DNA from 3 places in the Yersinia aldovae 670-83 genome. Region 3 is predicted to be linked to each of the others. Evidence: riboswitches for the same ligand, from Rfam matches in the RefSeq annotation. Region 3 holds a riboswitch; each other region holds the start of a gene.

Region 1 (8,112 bases), 310 kb from region 3:
CTACCGATGGCTTCTCTTGAGCGCATTGTGCATTCAATGGCGGCCACCGCACAGCAAGCGGGCATTCAGATAGTCACCGGCGACACCAAAGTGGTTCAGCGCGGCGCGGCTGATAAGATCTTTATCAATACCACCGGCATCGGCGTGATCCCAGCAGATATCCACTGGGGAACCGCGATGATCCGCGCGGGCGATCGGATCGTGGTCAGTGGCACCTTGGGCGATCATGGCGCAACTATCCTAAATCTACGCGAAGGTTTGGGGCTGGAGGCGGAACTGACCAGTGATTGCGCGCTGCTGGCACCGTTGATTGCGCCACTACGCCATATTAGCGGTGTGCGGGCGCTGCGTGATGCTACTCGTGGTGGCGTCACGGCGATTCTGCACGAATTTGCCGCCGCCAGCGGCTGTGGTATGGAAATCAACGAAGCGGATTTACCCTTAAAACCGGCGGTACGCGGCATTTGTGAATTACTCGGGCTGGATGCGCTCAACTTTGCCAATGAGGGCAAGCTGGTGCTGGTGGTCTCACCTGAGGCGCAAGATGCTGTTTTAGCTGAATTACAACGCCACCCACTCGGCCGTGCTGCCGCCGTTATCGGGCAGGTGACCGAGAATAAACAGGTGCGGTTATGTGGCGCATTTGGCGTTTCACGTAAACTGGATTTGCCGTTGGATGAGCCATTGCCCCGTATATGCTAATCCCATTTGTCCTTGAAGCCGCAGGGGTGTTAGCTGCGTTCGCGCACCCGAATCACTGACTTGTGTCAGCTCATCGGGATTTGCTTACTTGCTGCCTACCTGCAACTCCAATGGCTTTTGGGATCCCATTTGTTCTTGAAGTCGCAGGTGATTAAAAAAGTTGATAGGCGGGGAAATGTGGCGGATGGGTCGTAGCGACGTAAGTCGCCGGAGCGCCCATCGGTGCAGTCGCCCCGCGATCTCCAAGCTATAAAATAGGTTGCTGGCAGCCTTGCGAAGGAGTTTTTGTGGATAAAAACGGTCTCAGTCTGCGGATAAAAGGTAAGGTGCAAGGGGTGGGTTTTCGCCCCTATATCTGGCAACTTGCCCACCGTTTTGGCCTGCAAGGGGATGTTAGTAACGACAGTGCGGGGGTGACGGTTCACCTATGGCAAGCCCCAGCGGTGGCAGATTTCTTGCAACTGTTGCCACAAGATTGCCCACCATTGGCGCACATTGATAGCATTGATACCACACCATACCATTGGGTACGGCCGCCGCTGGATTTCGTGATTCAGCACAGCGGGGCCGGGCAGATGGACACCCAAATTGTGCCGGATGCCGCGACCTGTGATGCTTGCCTGAGTGAAATGAATAACCCTGCTAACCGTCGCTACCATTATCCTTTTATCAACTGCACCCATTGCGGCCCACGTTTTACTATTATCCACCAAATGCCGTATGACCGGCCCTATACTGCCATGAGCAAGTTCCCGTTGTGTGCGGCTTGTCAGGCCGAATATGACCACCCCGCAGACCGTCGTTTTCATGCCCAGCCCAATGCCTGCGCGGATTGTGGCCCGCAACTGTGGCTAACGGGAGCGGATGGGCAGGCTTTAGCGCAGGGCTTCTCCGCATTAGAGCAAGCCGCTGCTGCACTGTTGGCGGGCGAAATTGTGGCCGTCAAAGGGCTGGGTGGTTTTCATCTGGCGGTGGATGCCACCAATGCTATCGCCGTGGCCCGCTTGCGTGAACGCAAACATCGCCCCACCAAGCCGCTGGCGGTAATGTTACCAGATGCCGATTGGCTGCAAAGCTGTGTACAAGGTGCTGATCATGCTGCGTTGCTCGGTTTGCTACGCAGCCCGGCCGCCCCGATAGTTCTGGTGGCGAAACAGCCGGAAAGCCCACTTTGTGCGGCGGTTGCGCCCGAGTTACCCGAAATTGGCGTGATGCTGCCGGCTAACCCACTGCAACATTTGCTGCTGCAACAGGTGGCGCGCCCGTTGGTGATGACCTCCGGTAATGGTAGAGGTAAGCCGCCCGCTCTGAGTAATCAACAGGCCCTGAGTGCCTTGAGTGAAATTGCCGATTACTGGCTGCTGCACGACAGGGAAATCGTGCAACGCGCAGACGACTCATTGGTGCGCCTGACGCCGCGCGGGGCTGAAATGCTGCGCCGCGCCCGAGGTTATGTACCAGACGCTTTCGAGTTGCCGCCAGGGTTTAGCCAGCAACCCGCTATTTTGGCGCTGGGGGCCGATATGAAAAATACCTTTTGCTTGCTGCGAGACAGCAATGCGGTACTAAGTCAGCATTTGGGTGATCTGGACGATCGCGATATTGCGCAGCAACAGCAGCAGTTACTCGCGCTGTTTTGCGATATTTATCATTTTACCCCGCAGGCGGTGGTGGTAGATGCGCATCCCGCTTATGTCAGTCACCAATTTGGCCGAGAATGGGCGGCGCAACACAACATTCCCTGCGTGGAAGTGCTGCATCATCATGCTCATTTGGCGGCTTGCCTGGCAGAGCATGGTTGGCCGCGTCAAGCTGGAGCGGTGATAGGCCTGGCGCTGGACGGGCTGGGCTATGGCGCGAATGGGCAACTGTGGGGCGGCGAATGCCTACGAGTGGATTATGTGAATTGTGAATACGTTGGCGGTTTGCCTGCGGTGGCTTTACCCGGTGGGGATTTGGCCTCGCGCCAGCCGTGGCGTAATTTACTGGCGCAGTTTCAGCGTTTTGTCCCGAATTGGCAAAACGTGCCCGAGGCAGCAGCGATCCCCCAACCGCAGGGTGAGGTACTGGCGCGGGCGATTGCGCGCGGTATTAATGCGCCATTAGCTTCATCGGCGGGGCGGTTATTTGATGCGGTAGCGGCGGCGCTAAATATTATACCGCAGGCCATCAGCTGGGAGGGAGAAGCTGCTTGCCTGTTGGAGGCACTGGCATGGCAAAGTTCCAGAACAGTTCCACCCGTCACTATGCCACTGCGCGATAATCAATTGGACTTGGCCACCTTCTGGCAGCAATGGCTGGCTTTTGATGCTGCACCGGCTGAACGGGCTTATGCCTTTCATTTTGCTCTGGCACAGGGGTTTGCGACTTTGGCGCGGCAGGCAGCACAGCGCTTTGGTATTGAAACTATTGCATTTTCTGGCGGCGTGCTGCATAACCGATTGCTACGTGAATTACTTAGCGAACAATTGCACGACTTCCAGCTATTGATGCCCCAGCGCCTGCCTGCTGGTGATGGTGGCTTGGCACTGGGGCAGGCACTGATAGCGGCTGCGTCAAAATGCGATAAGTGCTGATTATGCCTAAGGGTGTTTGATTACTGCTAATTGTGTTAATAATAAAGCTCGTTGACTCGGGGTGCCTGGCGCTAAATAACGCAATGGCTGAGATCTTACCCGTATTACCTGATCTGGATTATACCAGCGGAGGGAAGTCGCGGTATCCTTGTTGAGTTCATAAGCAACGGTACCCCTTCTTGTTCGCTGGTGGGGATATCATGAACACCACTCACTCTGACATTTCAATCACACCGTTCCCTGATGCACTGGCCGAAGCCGGTTTACAGCAATTTTACCTCACGCCACCGTTGGTTCATTGCCTGACTAACGAGGTGGTGCAATCGTTTACCGCTAACGTATTGCTGGCATTGGGTGCTTTCCCGGCAATGGTGGTTGAGGCACAAGAGGCGGCACAATTCAGTGCTGCGGCTGATAGTTTACTGATCAATATTGGTACGTTGTATCGGGCACGGGCCGAATCCATGCTGGCGGCGATTACGGCTGCCAATCAATCAGCAACGCCGTGGGTGCTGGACCCCGTGGCGGTCGGTGGATTGAGCTATCGCACTGATTTTGCCCACCATTTACTCGTGCTGAAACCGGCAGCGATACGCGGTAATGCCTCGGAAATCATGGCTCTCAGCGGCCTGACGGCTATGGGGCGCGGGGTTGATAGCCTGGATGACTCACGGGCAGCACTGCCAGCGGCCCGCCAATTAGCACAGCAAACCAGGGCGATAGTCGCGGTTACCGGTGCGGTAGATTATATCACTGATGGCGAACGTGTTTTTGCGGTGAGTGGTGGCGATAAGTTAATGACACGGGTGGTCGGTACCGGTTGTGCACTTTCTGCCGTTGTGGCTGCATTTTGTGCGTTGGAGGGAGATCGCTTGCATCATGTTGCCACCGCCTGCTGGCTGATGTCACAGGTTGGTGGGCAGGTAGCGCAGCAGGTTGCCGGGCCGGGGAGCTTTATTCCCGCCTTTCTGGATGGTCTGTATAACCTTCGTTGTTGAAGCCGCAGCAAATATGTTTAATGGCTTCTGCCAGAGGCTATTACTCTTTCAATATTATATTCAGCAAATGTTTTTACATCGTTTACGCTTAAAATAGAGCACGTTTATTGCTCTATTTTGCGTTTAGGTATTCTCGGTGTTTTCTACATCCCCGTTTTTTATTATCTAATAAATAGGAAAATCTAATGGCTAGAGTGAGTAGTTATAAGATAGCGGCACTGTTCGCCGTCGGGATATTAGTTGCAGGATGTGCGTCAAATGTAACAACTAACGCGCAGTTTTCGGGTTTTCTGTCTGATTACAGTAAATTACAAGAAACGACGTCGGCCAGTGGTCAGCCGGTGCTCCGTTGGATTTCGCCTGATTTTAATGTCGCCAAATATACCGGGGTTTATTATAAACCGCTGGTTTATTTCCCCGGCCCGACACCGACACCCCGTGTAAGCCAGAAAACGCTAGATCAAATATTAGCTTACGCCAATAAACGACTTAAAGAAGCCGTTAGTGAACAATTACCGTTAGTCAGTTCACCTAAGAAGCGCAATATACTGATTGTCCGAGCCGCTATTACCGCCGTTTCTGCCGAAGATAAAGACCTGGAAGTTTATGAAATGGTCCCCATCGCCGCAGTTGTTGCTGGCACGATGGCTGCCACGGGTAATCGGACACAAAAGACGGCACTTTATTTAGAAGTTCAGGTTATCGATTCCAATACCGGTAAACCGGTGATTGTTGTCGTGCGCAAGGCTTACGGTAAGGATGTCAGTAACAGCGGTGAGCCGATTACGGCTGATGAAGTGAGAAGTACAATGGATACATTGGTTTACGATATTGTTAATTTCAAAGCAAAAAGCCAGCCAACGCCTTAAATATATGCCCCTCGTTCTGCTTCTTTTGCCAATGAGATGAGGGGCTGAACGGTATTTTATTTGTAGCGTTCGTTGAGCATAAGTGCTGATAAATCATCTAATTGCATCGGTTTTCTGAGAAAGTAGCCTTGTACTTCATCGCATTTTAAGTTTCGCAGATACCCGAGTTGTTCTGCTGTTTCAACACCTTCGGCGGTGACCGTCATGGTGAGTGCATGGCCGAGGTTGATAATACCTTCAACAATTGACTGACCTTCGTGTGATTCGGCCAGTTCATCGATAAAACTTTTATCAATCTTCAGTGCATCGAATGGGAAACGGCGCAGATAATTAAGGGAAGAGTAGCCAGTACCAAAATCATCCATTGCCAGACGTACACCAAGTGCTTTCAAAGCGGTCATGATTTTGAACGCGCCATCAGCATCTTCAATCATAATGCGTTCCGTTATTTCCAGTTCCAATCGATGGCTGGGTAAGCCGGTCAGTCGTAATACTTGACGCACCCTTTCTATCAGGTGTTGACTCCTAAATTCAACGGCAGAGATATTGACTGAAACAATCAGAGAAGGGTGCCATGTAATGGCATCTTTACATGCCTGCAACATGGTCCAATCACTTATTGAGGTGATAAGACCCGTCTCTTCCGCTAATGCGATAAATTGGTCTGGCATCAGTAGCCCGAGCACTGGATGATTCCAGCGTACCAGCGCTTCTGCTCCGGTCAGTTGTATGCCTTCTATGCGATAGCGCGGCTGATAATAAAGACTGAATTCACGGTTTTTTACGGCCTGACGCAAAAAACGCTCCAATTCACTGCGTTGCATCAGACGCTCGTTCATCTCACTGGAATAGAAGCTCCAGCAGTTACGGCCATTGCTCTTGGCTTCATACATGGCGATATCGGCGAAACGCAGTAGTTCCTCAGCCTGTATGGAGTCCTGAGGTGCCAGCGCAATGCCAATACTGGCACCAATATAGATGTCCTGAGCATCTACCACATAAGGCGCTTCGATGCGGGTAATCACTCTGGCGCACAACTGTTCTATTTCTTTCACTGATGAAAGACCTGTAATAATCAGAACAAATTCATCCCCACCGTGGCGAGCGACCATATCTTGGTCACGCAAACAGCTCCTTAAACGTTCGGACACCTGATGTAGCACGGTATCGCCAGTGACATGACCATAGGTATCATTGACTGGTTTAAATTTATCCAGATCAACATTTAGGACTACCAGCGGATGTTGCGCCACCGGCAGATTTCGCAGTTTGTTCTCAAGGAATTCTTTCATCCGAATTCGGTTGGGTAAACCGGTCAGCGCGTCATGCATTGAAAGATGCTGGATACGTTCCTGCGCTTCTATTTCGCTGGTGATATCCGATGCGGTGCCGCGATAGCCGATAGTTTCATCATTATTGATAATGGGTTTAGCGTAAATCCGGCAAATCCGTCTGTCGCCTTTGGCGGAAAAGTAAGTGCATTGCAGTTCATTGCGGGATTCCGCCAGATGCGTGTGCTGTAACCAGGATCGTAGCGGAATAATGTCACAATTTAACAGTGAGTCGAGATTGCGCCCCATCCAATGTTCGATACTTAGCCCGGTGATAATTAAAAAACGCTGTGACAGATAGGTGATACGCAGCTCGGTATCCGTCTCCCATAACCAGTCAGTGGCGGATTCTGCGACATGGCGAAAACGCTCTTCGCTGGCGGTCAGTGCCGTTTTATTGTCATCCGCGACCTGAGCCTCAGCGATAGCGCGGCGGATAACCAGCCAGCCGGTCAGCCCAAGAATCAAGGCGACCAGCGCTAATAAGGGTAACAGAAGATGGAGCAGTTGCGCGCCAGGCATGTTCTGATCCCAACCTAAACGCTGAATACGATTATCGCTGGAAGAAATCAGTATTGAGGCACCTGACGAGGTCTCGTTGTTATTTTGCTGGGCGTGCAGGTTATTGATGCCATAACCCTCGCCCAATGCCCCCAGCTCAGGTTGCGTCAGGATATCGACAAAGACCAGCACGGAATCGGTGCCAGCAACATTCTGTACCCGTGGATCGCCTCCAGTGGTTAATTTCGCTGCGGCAATTAAGGTTGGCTGGCCTGAAATCATAAGCGTTTGTGTGGCGATATATTGCATCGAGGTGCGCTGGCGTGCCGTGTCAATTAATGGCGTAATATCTTGGGTTAGCCAACTTCGCAGGTCAGTATGTACCAGTTGCCCGTTGATAACGGAATAACGGGTATTGCCCCGTCCATCAATAACGAAAACGCCTTCATAGCTAAAATCTTTATAAAGTGATGGCCCCAGGTTTTGGCTGACGTAGGCCCAGTCAGTATCGACGGTGACAGAGAGGTGCTGGTAAGCGTCGCCCCAAAAAGCATTATCTTTAATTCTGGCTTTTATCGCGTCCTGACGCATGTGCCAAGCTTTTTCGACTAAAAAGCGGCTTTGTGATAGTGCTTGTTCGTTTAATTGAGAAGCAATAAAGATAATGCCAATAGCGGCAATCATGATGGTAATCCCAATCAGCAAGGCCATAGCCTGCAACGTCCGTTTGGCAAAGAAAAGATTTTCCCTTCTCACGCGTGACGTTGTTTCTGGCTGGTTGGCGTCGGTCATCGTGAATTCCCTTAGCGCTTGCATAATTGGGCTGATACACCGGATAGACTTAGTCTCTGTTTAATCAGCAGTTAGTGAGACTCTGAGGCCATATAAACTACCATAGATCTGTTTAGTTATAATCTGAGCTTAGGCTAAATAACCGAGTAACTAGTTATTTCTATACGATAAGGATTGAAGGTGTGACCACCACGACGGCCAATTCTGTCTGAAATGTAAGTATAAATGATTACACTCAGTTTCGTATTTATGGCGAGTTTAAAAACTTATATCGATTGATTTCAATCATATCATCAGAGTTATGCGCTGAATTACCTGGCAGTGCCACCTTCTCTCTGGCTCT
Region 2 (8,112 bases), 1.6 Mb from region 3:
ACTGAGGATTCTGAGGTTGATGGTTCAGAGGTTGATGGTACAGTAGCTGGTTGTGCAATAGCCCAAGAGCTGACACTGAGTACTGTCCCCGCAAAAAGACAATGGAGGGTTTTCTGACCTTTCATCATCGGTATCCTTATAATTTGATTAATTGACTTACCAAGCGTTAAACGTAGCCCAGTGCAACGGACTTGTCGGCGTGGTGTTAGTTTGCCTGTCTATGACCATCAACGGATGAAAAAGTTGATCCATAACACGAATTTTCATCCTAATTCTCGTTATAGCATAATCTGTATGACAGCTTGAGTTAAGCTATAAACCATACGACTATCAGAAGGCCATGCCATGTTAACTTTTGAGTTACCCGAAGAACCCGAGAAGCTGTATTACTCTGCGGGGAATACCCATCCGCTGGCGAAACTTGAAAGTGATAAAATCATTCAGATGGTCATTGATCTCGATGTTGCCAATTCCGACAGTGAACATTATGTCACGGGCTGGATGGGCCTCAATAGTGTGGTGGTAATACGTAATTATCAAAACAAGCGTGGCACCGCCAATGGTTTTGTCGTAAATATTGGGAATCGCTATCGCCAGAGCGTTCAGTCGATTGAATTTCGTATCCCTAAGGTCGTGTTGTGGATGAGTTTTCGCCGCAAGCCACGCACGATGGAACTCATTACATACGAAACACTCGGTGATCAACCGAGTGGGATGCAGCAATACCGCAATATTCTCGACGAAGAATTGCGCCAACAACTCGATGCTGATTGGTGCAAGCTGAATGACTATCTGGGCGCGGCCTGCTGGCAGCTCGAAAACGGCACACCGCTATGGCAACAAACCCATCGGCAGATCACGCCACAAGCAGTCCACCAGCTAGTCGATGCCACTATTTTCCGAACCAAAAACTTGCAAACCGACGGCGATTACGCGGGTTTCTGGGCCGGAGAATACTTCTTTGCCATCAGGCACCCCACTGAAGCCAATCCTCTGCCCGCCATGCAAATTTCCTGGCGGGAAGATGAGAAAGAGATCGGCAGCTATCAGTTTGATATAACTAAAGATGAAGCGGGCGATCCGAAGCTATCCTTGTGTATCCGCCCACGCAAAGGCGCGGATAGCTATATCCTTAACCGTTTTGACGCACACCATCTGCAACGGGTTATCGCCATGTTTGATATGGCACAGCGCTATTTGCTGGCACGGTAGCCCGTGACTCGTAATATATGAAATATCTATTCCCAAAGTCATTGGAGCCGCAAGTGAACACATCCCGATGAGCTTACTCAAGTAAGTGATTCGGGTGCGTGAACGCCGCTAACACCCCTGCGACTTCAAGGACGAAGGGTATTACCACCATTGATGGAAATGATGCACCGGCCCGACCCCCTGCCCCACTTCAAGGGTATCGGCTTGTAACAGCGCGCCTTGCAGATAGTGTTTGGCGGCGCCCACGGTATCCGCCCAATTGCTATACCGTGGGCGCAACGCCGCCAGTGCTGCTGACAAAGTGCAGCCGGTGCCGTGCGTATGACGGGTATTGACTCGTGATGTGACAAAGCGCTGTTCGCCCTGCGCGGTAAACAGCCAGTCCGGACTCTCTTTACCGCTCAGATGCCCACCTTTCATTAATACGCCCTGACAACCTAAAGCGAGTAACGCTCGCCCCTGCTCACACATTTCTTGTTCGTTGCTTGCAGGCTCGCACTCTAACAATGCCGCGGCCTCTGGTAAATTTGGCGTAATCAGAGCAACCTGCGGTAACAGTAACTGGCGTAGTGCGTCTACCGCCTGCGGTGCCAACAACGGGTCACCACTCTTCGCCACCATTACCGTATCCAGCACGACAAATTCAATGGAGTATCGACGTAACTGGCTCGCGACAATCTCGACGATAGCGGCGTTGGCTAACATTCCTATTTTGGCGCTATCGATACGCACGTCACTGAGTACAGAATCCAGTTGCGCGCTAACAAAAGTAGGTTCAATGGGATAAATCGACTGCACACCGCAGGTATTTTGTGCCACCAGCGCAGTGATCACACTGGTGCCATAAGCGTGCAATGCCGAAAAGGTTTTCAGATCAGCCTGAATACCGGCACCGCCACTCGGGTCAGTTCCAGCAATCGTCAGCGTATTAATACGTTTCATGAATACGACTCCGTACTCATGTCGGTGAGAACTAAAATGGCAGGGTCAGCAAAGAGCACTGAAGAAAAAACGGTAGGTTGAACGTACATATTCCTCCTAACCGGCGGTCAAGAAGGCGGTACCGGCGGCACCGAGACTTCCCTACGCTGGCATAATCCAGATCAGGTCATACGGGTAATATCTCAGCCATATCACAATTTGCGACAGGCACCCCGAGTCAGAACTGTTATTATCATGGGCTGGTGGTAGAAGATCAATGATGTATTGGTCGAGCCTATGATCAACCGGGAAGATATACAGCACATTGAGGGCATAGCCGAGGGATGAGTATCGAGATTCGTCAGTATCAGGAAAGTGACCGCCCGTATCTACGCACCTTGTACCTGGCTTCACGTCGAGCAGCGTTTAATTGGCTGGCTGGAGAACATTTTCGGTTGGAAGACTTTGATCGCGTCACGCTGGGGGAAAGCATTCTGGTGGCCATTGATGGCGACCAGCACTTGGGCTTTGCCTCTATTTTTATGGCGGAGAGTTTCTTACATAACCTGTTTGTTGAACCCACAGCACAGCATCATGGCACGGGTAAGGCATTATTACGGGCAGCACAAACCCTGTTTACCAGCCACGGCGCGTTAAAATGCCTGGAAAAAAATCAGCGGGCGTTGGGGTTTTATCAAAAACAGGGTTGGGTGGCGATTGCAACGGGAACCAGCAATGACGGTGACTATATATTAATGCATTGGCATAATGAAAAAGTTAAATAAGCCGAAAGGAGCCGCAGCTCCCTTCGGCTTAGCTATCATTCCCCACGTAATGCTTTCACATCATCTACTTTTACATTCAGTGTCGGTTGCCCGAACTGTTGCAGCAGATAATTGCTCAGGCTAACGATTTGCTCATCGGTTAACGTTTCGGCAAAACCGGGCATAAAGACCTCGCCGTCGTTGGTCTTACGTGAGACACCATGCAGAATCACATTGATCAGATTATTCGGTGTAGAAGCCCCCACCACTGAGTTTTTCATCAGCGACGGATAATAACCATCTTTCACACCATCACCGGTAAAGCTGTGGCAACTAGCACAGTTCCCCAGATATAAACGCGCCCCAGCGGTGCTGTTATCCGCGTTGAATGGCATACCACGCAAGGTATCCACGCTGGTAGCGGATTGGCCCCAATCGGAACGGCTCTTGGTTTCATCATCCAGATTCAACGGTTTCAATGTGCGCAGATACACCGCCATCGCATTGAGATCGCTATCAGTCAAATGGCGAGTGCTATTTTCAATCACTTCCGCCATCGGCCCGGCAGCTTGTGCTTTACCGTCAACATGCCCCGTGCGCAGGTACTGTACAATCTGCTGCTGACTCCAACTGCCAATTCCAGCATGGGGGTCTGCGGTAATATTAAATGCTGTCCAGCCATCAATTTCAGTACCACCATAGGCCTTACTGTCTTTCATCCCCATCGTAATATTACGCGGAGTGTGGCATTCACCGCAGTGCCCCAGCGCCTCAACAAAGTAAGCCCCCTGATTCCATTGGGTATCTTTACTCTTATCCGGCTGGAAGCGCTCACCCTCAAAGTTCACCAAATTCCAGAACCACAGCCCCCAGCGCTGGTTGAAAGGGAACGGCATGTCATTTTCACGATTTGGCTGATGCACCGCTGGCAAACTGAACAGATAAGCTTTAATCGCTTTGACATCATTGTCTGTCAGCAAGGTATAAGAGGTATAAGGGAATGCAGGATAGAGGTTTTCACCGTTCTTACCTTTCCCTTCGTGCAGCGCACGTAAAAACGCCTCATCACTCCAACTGCCAATCCCGGTTTCTTTATCTGGTGTGATGTTGGGCGAATATAAGGTGCCCATCGGGGTTTTGAATGCCAATCCACCGGCAAACGGTTTACCCTCTTTGGTGGTATGACACGCCACACAATCGGCGGCTTTAGTCAGGTACTCACCCCGCGCAATCAGGTTATCATCCGCGTTGGCATAGCCACTGGCCGCCACCCATCCCAATGCAATTACTAGTTGTTTTACGGTTCGGCCCAGGTTGTTCTTTTTCATATCACACCTCAGCCTTTAAGGTTTCTGCAATCCGCAGAGAAAGTGCGGCAATGGTCAAGGTGCAGTTGACCGAACCGACAGTCGGCATCACGCTGCTGCTGGCGATAAACAAATTTTTATGATCATGCGTGCGGCAATCACTGTCCACGACAGAATCTTTCGGGTCATCGCCCATGATTGTGGTGCCGGTAATATGGTTATTATTGGCGAAATTATTGTGGAATTGCACTTCAGTACCGCCCATCAGCCTTGCCGCCTCAGCGTAGACCTGCTGGGTGTGTACTGCACTTTTACGCACGTAATCATCCATCGCATAATAAAACTCAGGTTTTGGGATACCGATGGCATCTTTTTCGGTCGCACTGGGAATAATGCGATTTTCCACATGAGGTAAGATTTCGTGGAAACTGTCAAACTGCACAAACCGCGCAGCCCGATCACGAATTTTCGCCTCAAGCTGTGGCCCCAGTTGTAAATCCCCCTGCTTGAGTAATTCAATTGCCATCTGGTCAGTACGTGACAAATTCGACAGATGAATCTTTTTCGCCGCATATTCGGCACGGAATGCCCCATCACGGAACCCTACCATTGAGGTCATTTCCTGCGGGCCACGCCCCGGCCACAGCGGTTCGTTTGCCATAAAGGTCACTCCGGTGCCCGGATGATCCATCAGATTTCGCCCGACCATATCTGAGCTATTACCCACCCCTAACGGGTTTTTACCGCTGGTAGACATTAGCATCAGTTTCGGAATTTCAATGCCATTCGCGGCCAACACAAAGAACTTACCTTCGGCCCGATGCTCATTACCTTGCGCGTCTTTAAACAACGCAGCGGTAATCTGCTGCTGGTCGTTAACCTCCAGTTGATAAACCACCGCTTGCGGGCGGATAACAGCACCTGCAAGCTCGGCTTTCTCCACATGGGTAATACCGTTGTACATGGCACCAATGGGGCAAATAGGCATACAGTTATTGTTGCCACAGCAAGTTGGGCGACCATCATAAGGGCGGCTATTACGTGCAACCGGCTCTGTCACCACATTAAAACGGCTGCCGTTAAAACTGTTGCTGTTCAGTACGGTTTTAATGCGCTGTTCGTTCCACGATAGCGGCAACGGTGCCATCGGATAAGGCGCACTGCGCGGCGAACCCAAGTCTTCATCACTCGGCCCCCAAACACCTAACTCCTGCTCTGCACGTAAATACCACTTTTCTAACGCCGCATACTCAATCGGCCAGTCTCGCCCAACGCCATACACGGTTTTTAGTTTGAAATCGTTAGGCAGAAAACGCCAGGCCGATGCCGCCCAGTGCCATGTTGTACCGCCCACTGCCCGGATATATTGCACATCGTAGGGATGTTCACCCTTTTGAATCAGATAGTTATTATTAGGGTTAGATTCCGGATGCGGTGCATAGGGTGTGGAGGGGTACGGTGCCATATTGTCTGATTTATCTGACTGGTTACGGAAGTTTTCCACAATTTCCCAGCGAGAGAGACGCGGCCCCGCCTCTAAAACCAGTACTGATTTACCCGCCATTGCCAATTGATGTGCCACCAAACCACCTGCAACACCGGAACCAATGATAATAATGTCTGCTGTTAATGTGTCAGCCATGTAAGTACTCTCCAGATTTATAAGGCGACGTCAGGCTTTACAGCCCAGTATCCAGGCTTATTCGGGCAATAAGAGCGAATAACCAATACATCGGATACCGCATCAAACATCAGCGCATTTTCGTAACTGATAACCGCAGCATCAGTTCCTTCACCGATTACACCGATATACCAACCTTGTAAAATTTGCCGGGCGATCTGCTGCTGGAGTAGCGGCCATTGATGGGGTTCCCCTGCTGGCAAGGGCTGGAGTGAGGCCAGTTTCTGATCGAAACCGCCAATCTTACCGATTAAAACCTGATAGATACGTTGACCAATATGGCCATTGAGCTGGCGTTTACCGGTCAAGGCACGGGATACCAACATAAATCTTTCCAGATTCTGCGATGAGTTTTGGCTTGATGCTGCAAAAACATCGAGAGAGAGTGGGCTCATTAGGCTGCTGACCAGCCCGACACCGACATACCCTAGCAGGCGACGACGTGAAATACCGCGTACCTGAGGTATCGGAGGGAGGTTTACCGACATATTTTTTCTCCACAAAACAGCACGCTCGCAGTATTCATCCATTGCACTAATCAGCACGCCAGAGGCATGTTTTCAACAGATGCGGGTGACTACGGGCTAAACTACCAAGCGACTTATGCGACAGTAGTGGCAATCTTGACTAATGATGAATGGATTTCCCGCCTTATGGCGATGTAAATTATTGAGGCCGATATGTTAAACATTTAGTTTAGATGTAAAGATTCGTCAAGATTATACATCCCTGACTGTAGGGGTAAAGCAGAATGTGAGCTGAGTCACATTTTGTAACCATCACGGCTCACTCTAAGTCTTCATCTTGCTCGAGAACGACGTCTATCCGGTTAAGGACATATGCTGCCTGATGCCAAACCTGTTCATATGTGATTGACTTATAATTCTGCAAAAATTCGGCTAACAACGCTTTGGTTTGTTGCAGTTTTTCATTATCGGCGGGCTGGTCCTTATGTTGTTCAAAAAAGGTTTCCAATGCTTCGATTTTTTGCAGAAAAGCATTTAATTCCTCTGTCCACTCGCTGGAATGTAACTTGTGGCCAATTTTTGACAATAACCAAGGGATATAGTAACGGCTAAGGTTGACCTTCCACACCGTATTATCGGTTGATGACCAGGTTGTACCCAGTACCCCAGAATACGCACCTTTATCATCAATAACTCCGCTTAATTTGCAAACTTCCTTTTCAGCATCCAATAAGTACCCCAATGCCAAACTACTGATAAATACCGCATCATGTGGCGTTCTTTCCTGGAAGTTCACCCCTTGGCCAATATATTCACCGAGTTCTGGCCCCGTCAACACGCCACGAAAATTATTAGAGGGAGCTTTGTCATTGACATAAAAATGCAATATTTTATTTTCATGCCCATTAACCAGATAATGATATTCCCAGTCGGGCATAAAATACCATCGTTTCGTGTACATATTATATGCAACACCATTATCACAACGATATTCAAGACTGTCATCACTGTAGTTACTACGATGATAGGTGAAACTGATGGGTGAAGGTTTATCAGAACCGTCATTCAATAAAGAGAGACATGATGATTCAATTAATGCCTTACCATCACTTAGTTTATTATAAGCCATCAAGGACTTAGTCTCGGCATTATAATAAACATGCCTGCCATTCTTTTGAGCACCCAAATAAATATAAGCATCATCAAGTTCATACAAATGATGAGCAATCACATCACGCTGATCATTACCATTAATTGATTCTAACGTTTCTTTATATTGAAGAAATGGTCTAACCGCATGTTCATTCCACAACTTAACCACAGAGCTATCAAACCAAATTGTATTTTCATTAACTGATACAGGTTGCTGATCATGCTGATGTATTCTACCTGGCAAGCCATTAACGGGGCTAACATGTAAACTCACATAGAAACCCGCTTGATCTAACGATAGCGCAGTACCCGTTCCATTATTAATTAATACTGTTTTTCCGTCTACAGTATCCAGAAACCAGGTTTGACCTGAATTATTGAAATCACAATAGGTAAACGCCACGTTAGCATTTAAATTGCCGCTTCGCCGCTGTGTGGGCATAAGACAATATAGATTACGTTCAAAACCCAGCCCGAAAAAGGCCGTCATTATCTGCCCTGCGTAGCTGTAAAAAATGTATGAACTTTCACCATCAACACCAATAGGTTGGCTCTGTTTTACCAAAAATATACTGTTACCACTGTTAGCATAATAATTATAGCTAAAG
Region 3 (8,112 bases):
CGCTTCGCGGACATGGTTGACGGCCAGACCATTACCCGCCAGACCGACGAACTGACTGGTTTGTCTTCTCTGGTAGTACTGGATAGTGCAGAGCGTACCGGCAGCGGTAAAGACCTGCGTCCGGCACTGAAAATCGTTGATGCTAAAGGCGACGATGTATTGATCCCAGGTACTGATATGCCTGCTCAATACTTCCTGCCAGGTAAAACGATTGTACAGTTGGAAGACGGCATTCAGATCGGTGCAGGTGATACCCTGGCGCGTATTCCTCAGGAATCAAGCGGTACTAAGGATATCACCGGTGGTCTGCCACGCGTTGCTGACTTGTTCGAAGCACGTCGTCCGAAAGAGCCTGCAATCCTGGCTGAAATCAGCGGGATCATCTCGTTCGGTAAAGAGACCAAAGGCAAACGTCGTCTGGTTATCTCACCGTTAGATGGTAGCGATGCATACGAAGAGATGATTCCGAAATGGCGTCAGCTCAACGTGTTCGAAGGTGAAATTGTAGAACGCGGTGACGTGGTTTCCGATGGCCCAGAATCTCCACATGACATTCTGCGTTTGCGTGGCGTTCACGCGGTTACCCGTTACATCACCAACGAAGTGCAGGAAGTTTACCGTCTGCAAGGCGTTAAGATTAACGATAAACACATTGAAGTTATCGTTCGTCAGATGCTGCGTAAAGGCACCATCGTTGACTCTGGTAGCACCGACTTCCTGGAAGGCGAGCAGGCAGAAATGTCTCGCGTTAAAATCGCTAACCGTAAGCTGGCAGCCGAAGGCAAAATTGAGGCTACGTTCACCCGTGACCTGCTGGGTATCACCAAGGCATCCTTGGCGACCGAGTCCTTCATCTCTGCGGCTTCGTTCCAGGAAACCACGCGCGTTCTTACTGAAGCGGCGGTTGCCGGTAAACGTGATGAACTGCGTGGCCTGAAAGAAAACGTTATCGTCGGCCGTCTGATTCCAGCCGGTACCGGTTACGCTTATCATCAGGATCGTGCACGCCGTAAAGCACAAGGTGAAGCTCCAGTTGTACCGCAAGTGAGCGCGGATGAAGCAACTGCTAACCTGGCTGAATTGCTTAACGCCGGTTTTGGTAACAGCAAAGACTAATCTCTTTGTTCGTCACCAACGTAAAAACCGCTCCTCTCGGAGCGGTTTTTTTTTGCTTATTTTTCAGAATGAAAGCACGAAATTTATTGGGATATGCGCCCGAAATGACGATCCCAATCCTTCCACACCGGTTGCAGCCCTGCCAGCGTTAATGCCTGAGCCACCTGTTCAGGCGTTCGATTATCATGAGGGGCAAATTGCTCAAGTTCAGGATGATTATCGGCATATCCGCCCGGCTGAGTTTTGGAACCCGCACTGACATTATTAATCGCGACCGGAATCACGTTATCGCGGAAGAAAGGCGATTCACGGGTTGAGAGTGACAGTTCTACATCCGGAGCAAACAATCTAAAAGCACAGATCAATTGCAGCAGTTGTGGTTCGCTCATCAGAGAAGCTGGCTCAATTCCCCCGGCACATGGGCGCAGACGTGGGAATGAAATTGAGTAGCGACTCTGCCAATAGGTTTGTTGCAGGTAAAACAGATGCTCCGCCAGCATGTAGCAGTCGGTGCGCCAACTGCTCGACAAGCCAATCAACGCACCTAATCCGATCTTGTCGATCCCAGCCCGACCGAGACGATCAGGGGTTGCCAGCCGCCAATGAAAATCCTGTTTATGGCCGCGCAAATGATGTTGCTGATAAGTCGCCGGATGATAGGTCTCCTGATAAACCATCACGCCATTCAATCCCAACGTTTTTAGCTCTGCATACTCTTCTTGCGCCAATGGCTGAACTTCCATCATCAGCGAGCTGAATTGATTGCGAATAGTTGGAAAATGACGGCGAAAATAGTCCATTCCCACTTTTGCCTGATGCTCACCGGTGACCAGCAGCAAGTGTTCGAAGCCTAATGCTTTGATGGCTTCACACTCACGGATGATTTCAGCTTCATTCAATGTTTTGCGCTTAATACGATTGCTCATCGAGAAACCGCAGTAAGTACAATCATTGGCGCACAGATTAGAAAGATAAAGCGGCACATAAAAACTGACGGTATTGCCAAAACGCTGGCGCGTCAGTTGCTGCGCCTTCTGTGCCATCGGCTCCAGATAAGCCAAAGCCGCCGGTGAAATCAATGCCATGAGATCTTCACGGCTGGGTTTGGCCGCGTGAATCGCTCGCTCAACATCGGCGGCGGTTTTACTGTTGATGCGCAGCGAAATATCATCCCAATTCAATTGCTGCCAGCGCTGGCTGAACCCTTCAGACATGATTTTCTTCCTCAAGCTGGCTGAGAAAGCCAGTCAGTGGGCTGGTGGCAATGGCCTTGCCAAACTGTTGGTTGCCAAGCCCAGCCTGACGCGCCAATTCACCGGATTCAACCGCCAAACGGAAAGCATGCGCCATGTGCACCGGTGAGCGCGCAACAGCTATCGCGGTATTCACCAGAACAGCATCAGCGCCTAGTTCTATAGCTTCAAGTGCATGGCTTGGCGCACCAATTCCAGCATCGACCACCACGGGTACTTTGGCCTGCTCGATAATAATTTGCAGAAAGTCGCGAGTACGTAAGCCTAAATTTGATCCAATCGGTGCCCCCAATGGCATGACGGCCGCACAGCCGACTTCTTCCAGCCGTTTGCACAATACCGGGTCTGCGCCGCAGTAAGGCAGAACCACAAATCCCTCTTTCACCAGTATTTCGGCAGCTTTCAGGGTTTCTATTGGATCGGGCAGTAAATACTTCACATCCGGATGAATTTCCAATTTTACCCAATGGGTACCCAGTGCTTCGCGCGCCAGACGGGCAGCAAATACAGCTTCTTGCGCAGTTTTAGCCCCCGAGGTATTAGGCAGTAAGCGCACGCCTAGCTGGCGCAACGGCGCAAGAATGGCATCGTTACCCGCCCGTAAATCTACTCGTTTCATCGCCATCGTTATCAGTTGTGAACCGGAGGCGCGTAGTGCTTCCAGCATCAATTCAGCCGTGGCAAATTTGCCCGTACCGGTAAATAAACGTGAGGTAAAAGTGGTATCGGCGATCTTCAGCATGTCAGCCTCCGGCAATGGCTTGGAATAGCAAAATTTTGTCACCTTGGTGCAACTGACATTTGTCCCAGTCAGTGCGCGGGATGATGACCTGATTAACCGCCAGTGCCGTGCCCGGCTGGTGGTGGTTCAGTTGTTGGAGCAACTTTTCAGCGGTTATGGTGCATTTCACCTCAAGCGGCTGATCATTAAGCACAATGTTTATATGGTCACTCTTCACTGTGAGCCTCCACAGACAAGGCAATGCTGCGCCCGCGTCAGTTGCAAGGTGCTCCAGCTTTGCTGCTTGCCATCGAATAAGCGCAGCTTCCCGCTCAATGCAGACAGAAGACCGGCCAACATTTTGATGGCTTCCAGCGCTTGTAAGGTGCCGATAACGCCGACCACCGGCCCCAAAACACCAGATGTACGGCAGTTGCGCTGCGGCAATTCTTTATCGGGATAAAGGCAGGCGTAGCAACCGTGGGAAAAAGGCGGTTCAATCACCAGTAATTGTCCGCTAAACCCCACAGCACTGCCGCTGATTAAGGGTTTTTGTGCGGTGATACAGGCGGCGTTCACCTGATGGCGGGTTTCCATGTTGTCACTGCAATCGAGCACCAAATCAGCGTTCGCCACCGCATCAGCCAATGCCGCATCAGCCAGCCTGGTATCGAAGGCGACAATCTCAATCAGCGGATTAAGATTTTGCAAATGACGCTGGGCTAACCGCACTTTAGTTTGGTTGCTGGCAGAGGTCTGGTTGATATCGGTGGTACGGTACAGGATTTGGCGCTGTAAGTTGCTCAGATCCAATTGGTCATCGTCAGCCAGTAACAATTTACCGATACCAGCGGCCGCCAAATAGAGTGCGGCAGGGGAGCCAAGGCCACCCAGACCGATGATCAACACACGAGCACTTTTCAGCTTCAGTTGGCCCTCCGGGCCAATATCTTCCAGCAACAACTGGCGGCTGTAGCGCAAGAATTCACTGTCACTCAGCTCATGCTTGTTTATCATCGCTCAGCTCCTTGCCCTCAATCAGACGTAGCAATTGTGCCGTGGCTTGCTGCCAATTCTCAGCTTGAGTAATGGCGCTAACGACAGCCACACTGCCCACGCCGGTTGCTAATACCGCGGGAACGCGCTCAATGCTGATGCCACCGATGGCAACGGTGGGGTAGTCCGGTGTGTTTTCCACCATCTGCTTGAGCACCGCCAGCCCCTGAGGGGATGACGGCATTTGCTTGGTTTGGGTCGGGAAGATATGGCCTATGGCGATATAAGAAGGCCGCACAGCTTTAGCTATCGACAGTTCGTGCTCATCGTGGGTAGATACCCCGAGCCGCAATCCGGCTTGTTGTATGGCGGCCAAATCAGTGGTCTGCAAATCTTCTTGCCCCAGATGTACACCGTAAGCGCCATGCTTAATCGCCAGCCGCCAGTAATCATTGATAAATAAGCGCGCCTGATAGCATTTGCCCAATGCAATTGCTGCGGCAATATCCTGCTCTACTTGTGTGTCATCTAACGCCTTGATGCGTAACTGGATAGTGGTTACTCCTGCCGCCAGCAGGCGCTCTATCCACAGCACGGAATCGACGACCGGATATAAGCCAAGGCGCGGTTCAGTCGTCGGAAAACCCTGCTGAGCCGAGAAGAGCGGTGTATCAGATGGTTTCATTATCGGCCTCCGCTTTTAGATTTGCCGGGCTGTGATACAACTCACTGCCACGGGAGCGGAACTCGGCTGACATCTGCTCCATACCCGATTGCAGCACTTCAATGGGCTGAGCGGCGGCCTGTTCTTGCCTGGCTGCATAATCTCTCACTTCTTGCGAAATCTTCATCGAACAGAACTTCGGCCCGCACATAGAGCAAAAGTGAGCGACTTTGCCAGATTCTTGTGGCAGGGTTTCATCGTGATAGGCCCGCGCGGTTTCTGGGTCGAGAGCCAAATTGAACTGATCTTCCCAGCGGAATTCAAAGCGGGCTTTTGACATGGCGTTGTCACGGATCTGCGCACCGGGATGGCCTTTGGCTAAATCAGCGGCATGAGCGGCGATTTTATAAGTTATAAGCCCTTGTTTCACATCTTCTTTATTAGGAAGCCCAAGATGTTCTTTCGGTGTGACATAACACAGCATCGCGCAACCGAACCAGCCAATCATCGCGGCACCGATGCCGGAGGTGAAATGGTCATAGCCGGGGGCAATATCGGTGGTCAACGGGCCTAAGGTATAAAATGGCGCTTCGTGGCAATGTTCCAACTCTTCGGTCATATTGCGGCGAATCATCTGCATTGGCACATGCCCTGGGCCTTCAATCATCACCTGCACATCATATTCCCAGGCAATTTTGGTCAATTCACCCAAGGTATGCAATTCGGCAAATTGGGCTTCATCATTGGCATCCTGAATAGAACCGGGGCGCAGGCCATCACCCAGTGATAATGAAACATCATAAGCAGCACAAATCTGGCAAATCTCGCGGAAATGTTGGTACAGGAAGTTTTCCTGATGATGAGAAAGGCACCATTTCGCCATAATCGACCCGCCACGAGAGACAATACCGGTCAGTCGTTTAGCGGTCATCGGCACGTAGCGCAGCAGCACGCCAGCATGAATGGTGAAGTAATCGACACCTTGCTCGGCCTGCTCTAGCAAGGTGTCACGGAACATTTCCCAAGTGAGGTTTTCTGCCACCCCATTCACTTTTTCCAGCGCCTGATAGATAGGGACAGTGCCAATAGGGACTGGGCTATTACGCAGTATCCATTCACGGGTTTCATGGATATAGCGTCCAGTGGACAAATCCATCACGGTGTCGGCACCCCAGCGGGTAGACCACACCAGTTTTTCCACTTCTTCCTCAATGGAGGAGGTCACGGCAGAGTTACCGATGTTGGCGTTTACTTTCACTAAAAAGTTGCGACCAATAATCATTGGTTCAGATTCGGGGTGGTTAATATTTGCTGGAATGATGGCCCGCCCTGCGGCGACTTCCTGTCGGACAAATTCTGCGGTGATATTTTCGGGTAAGTTAGCGCCAAAAGCCTGCCCCGGATGTTGCTGGCGTAAGACTTCACCGCGAATACGTTCACGCCCCATATTTTCTCGCAGCGCGATAAACTCCATTTCTGGGGTGATGACACCTTGACGGGCGTAATGCAATTGGGTGACACATTTACCTGCAATGGCTTTTTTCGGGCGTGGCAGATGCTCAAAACGCAAATGATCCAAACCTTCGTCAGCCAAACGTTGTTGGGTAAAACCAGAGCTAACGCAGTTGAGTGCCGCGGTATCCTGACGATCGGCTATCCAGCTATTGCGTAATTTGGGCAAACCGACATGAACATCCAGTTTGGCGCTCGGGTCGCCATAAGGGCCGGAGGTGTCATATACCGGGATGGCTTCGTTATCTTCATAGCGAGGTGAGTCTTTGCCGCCGCCGATCAACGTCGGGCTGAGTTGGATCTCACGCATCGGCACTTGAATATCAGGCCGTGAGCCTTGCAGATAAATACGTTGTGAATTGGGGAAAGTGACACCTTGCAAGGTATCAATAAATTCTTGAGCATTTTCACGTTGTTGCTTACGTGGAATGGGTTTACGTGAGTATGATGAATTTTTAGCAGTTGTATTATTAGACATAGCAATTCCTACCGGTGCGGTTTATAGGGAAAATTGCTTGTCTGGAGCTTGGCGGGAGTAACGATGTTGGCCAGTGACCGGCAGACACCTGTCAAGGGAATGCCGGGCCTGTAGCGATAAATTACTCTTGTTCCCTTCGCGGGTATTAACCCGATCAGGTTCCGCGGATCCCGAATTAACGGTCTCAGCCTGCGTTTGCTTTCTTAAGAAAACAGGTGCTAGGCACTCCGACAAGAGTCCTTACTATACGAGGTTGCATTAAAACTACAAGCCCGCATTGATCACTGGGCTATTCTACTGGCCCCTTTTTGCCTTCTGACTGAGCGGCTTGCCATGACTCAGCCGCCCATTGAACTAATTGATCTTCCAAGCGAAAACGGGCATCCAATGCCTCGCCTATATCGGATAAAGCCTGTTGAAACTCGCTACAGCTATCGTCATCGATCTCAATGTTTGTATAACGATCATGGAATGCCATGATAGTTTGAGTGTTATTTTTTAACGCAGGATATACTTTGGTGGTCAGCGCCATTTTCGGGCTGAACGCGCCTTCTACCTGTTTGATAATTCTGTCATAGATATGGAAGTGACCCGAAGAGAGATAGTCCACTAAATTATGGCAAAAGTTCTCCAACGCTTTTTCATTAAGCGGGGTATGCTTTTCTTTTTGCGGCTTAATACCGATCACTGTGCAATACGAAACTAAAAGTTCTTTACGCGCATGAAGCCATTGATCAATTAATTCATTACTGCCGCCAACGCGTTGAGTCAGGCTTTCCAGTCGGTTTAGCATGAGATCGACTCCGTAAAGTAATAATGGGTTACAAAAATGTAACAAGCCGGATTCTAGATTGCCAGTGAAGTCGAGGTTGTGCAACAACGATATGGAACTACAACTTACAGGTAAAGAAAGTGGCTGGTGGATTGTCAGCCATGAAAACAAATTATGGTTACCTAAAGGGGAGTTACCACAAGGTAACGCGGCCAATTGGTCATTACAGGGTGCGACCGCAAGGCAAATTGGTGAATGGCAAGGGCAGGCGGTTTGGCTTATTCGCCAGATGATGTCTGCGGATATGGGTTCTGTACGGCAATTACTGGATGTCGATCGCGGTTTGTTCCAACTGGCGGGGCGCGGCGTGCAATTAGCCGAGTTTTACCGCTCTCACCGCTATTGTGGCTATTGTGGGCATCAAATGCATGCCAGCCGTACCGAATGGGCCTGTTTGTGCAATCACTGTCGTGAACGCTATTACCCACAAATCGCCCCGTGCGTGATTGTTGCCATTCGCCGCGGTGATGAGATTTTATTGGCGCAACATGTTCGTCATCGTGGTGGTATTAACACGGTGTTAGCCGGATTTGTCGAGGT

The links. Region 3 has a riboswitch for thiamine pyrophosphate ahead of thiC (phosphomethylpyrimidine synthase ThiC). Riboswitches for the same ligand answer to the same signal wherever they lie in the genome.
Region 1: linked by a shared signal. The riboswitch ahead of thiM (hydroxyethylthiazole kinase) and the one ahead of thiC (phosphomethylpyrimidine synthase ThiC) in region 3 are both predicted to bind thiamine pyrophosphate.
Region 2: linked by a shared signal. The riboswitch ahead of thiD (bifunctional hydroxymethylpyrimidine kinase/phosphomethylpyrimidine kinase) and the one ahead of thiC (phosphomethylpyrimidine synthase ThiC) in region 3 are both predicted to bind thiamine pyrophosphate.

Annotation. Positions count from the first base shown of each region.
Region 1 covers NZ_CP009781.1:2,034,132-2,042,243, reverse strand. The annotation lists gene hypE (hydrogenase expression/formation protein HypE) at 1-702, shown strand, start outside; gene hypF (carbamoyltransferase HypF) at 990-3,278, shown strand; TPP riboswitch at 3,326-3,430, shown strand; gene thiM (hydroxyethylthiazole kinase) at 3,506-4,276, shown strand; gene AT01_RS09305 (DUF3313 domain-containing protein) at 4,462-5,145, shown strand; gene AT01_RS09300 (bifunctional diguanylate cyclase/phosphodiesterase) at 5,202-7,769, opposite strand.
Region 2 covers NZ_CP009781.1:3,901,104-3,909,215, reverse strand. The annotation lists gene AT01_RS17550 (inhibitor of vertebrate lysozyme family protein) at 1-125, opposite strand, end outside; gene AT01_RS17545 (hypothetical protein) at 346-1,212, shown strand; gene thiD (bifunctional hydroxymethylpyrimidine kinase/phosphomethylpyrimidine kinase) at 1,354-2,154, opposite strand; TPP riboswitch at 2,276-2,379, opposite strand; gene AT01_RS17535 (GNAT family N-acetyltransferase) at 2,478-2,918, shown strand; gene AT01_RS17530 (cytochrome c) at 2,954-4,225, opposite strand; gene AT01_RS17525 (GMC family oxidoreductase) at 4,227-5,846, opposite strand; gene AT01_RS17520 (sugar dehydrogenase complex small subunit) at 5,864-6,373, opposite strand; gene AT01_RS17515 (hypothetical protein) at 6,672-8,112, opposite strand, start outside.
Region 3 covers NZ_CP009781.1:2,342,481-2,350,592, reverse strand. The annotation lists gene rpoC (DNA-directed RNA polymerase subunit beta') at 1-1,116, shown strand, start outside; gene thiH (2-iminoacetate synthase ThiH) at 1,200-2,330, opposite strand; gene AT01_RS10690 (thiazole synthase) at 2,323-3,111, opposite strand; gene thiS (sulfur carrier protein ThiS) at 3,113-3,328, opposite strand; gene AT01_RS10680 (HesA/MoeB/ThiF family protein) at 3,325-4,107, opposite strand; gene thiE (thiamine phosphate synthase) at 4,091-4,771, opposite strand; gene thiC (phosphomethylpyrimidine synthase ThiC) at 4,758-6,740, opposite strand; TPP riboswitch at 6,855-6,980, opposite strand; gene AT01_RS10665 (Rsd/AlgQ family anti-sigma factor) at 7,030-7,533, opposite strand; gene nudC (NAD(+) diphosphatase) at 7,625-8,112, shown strand, end outside.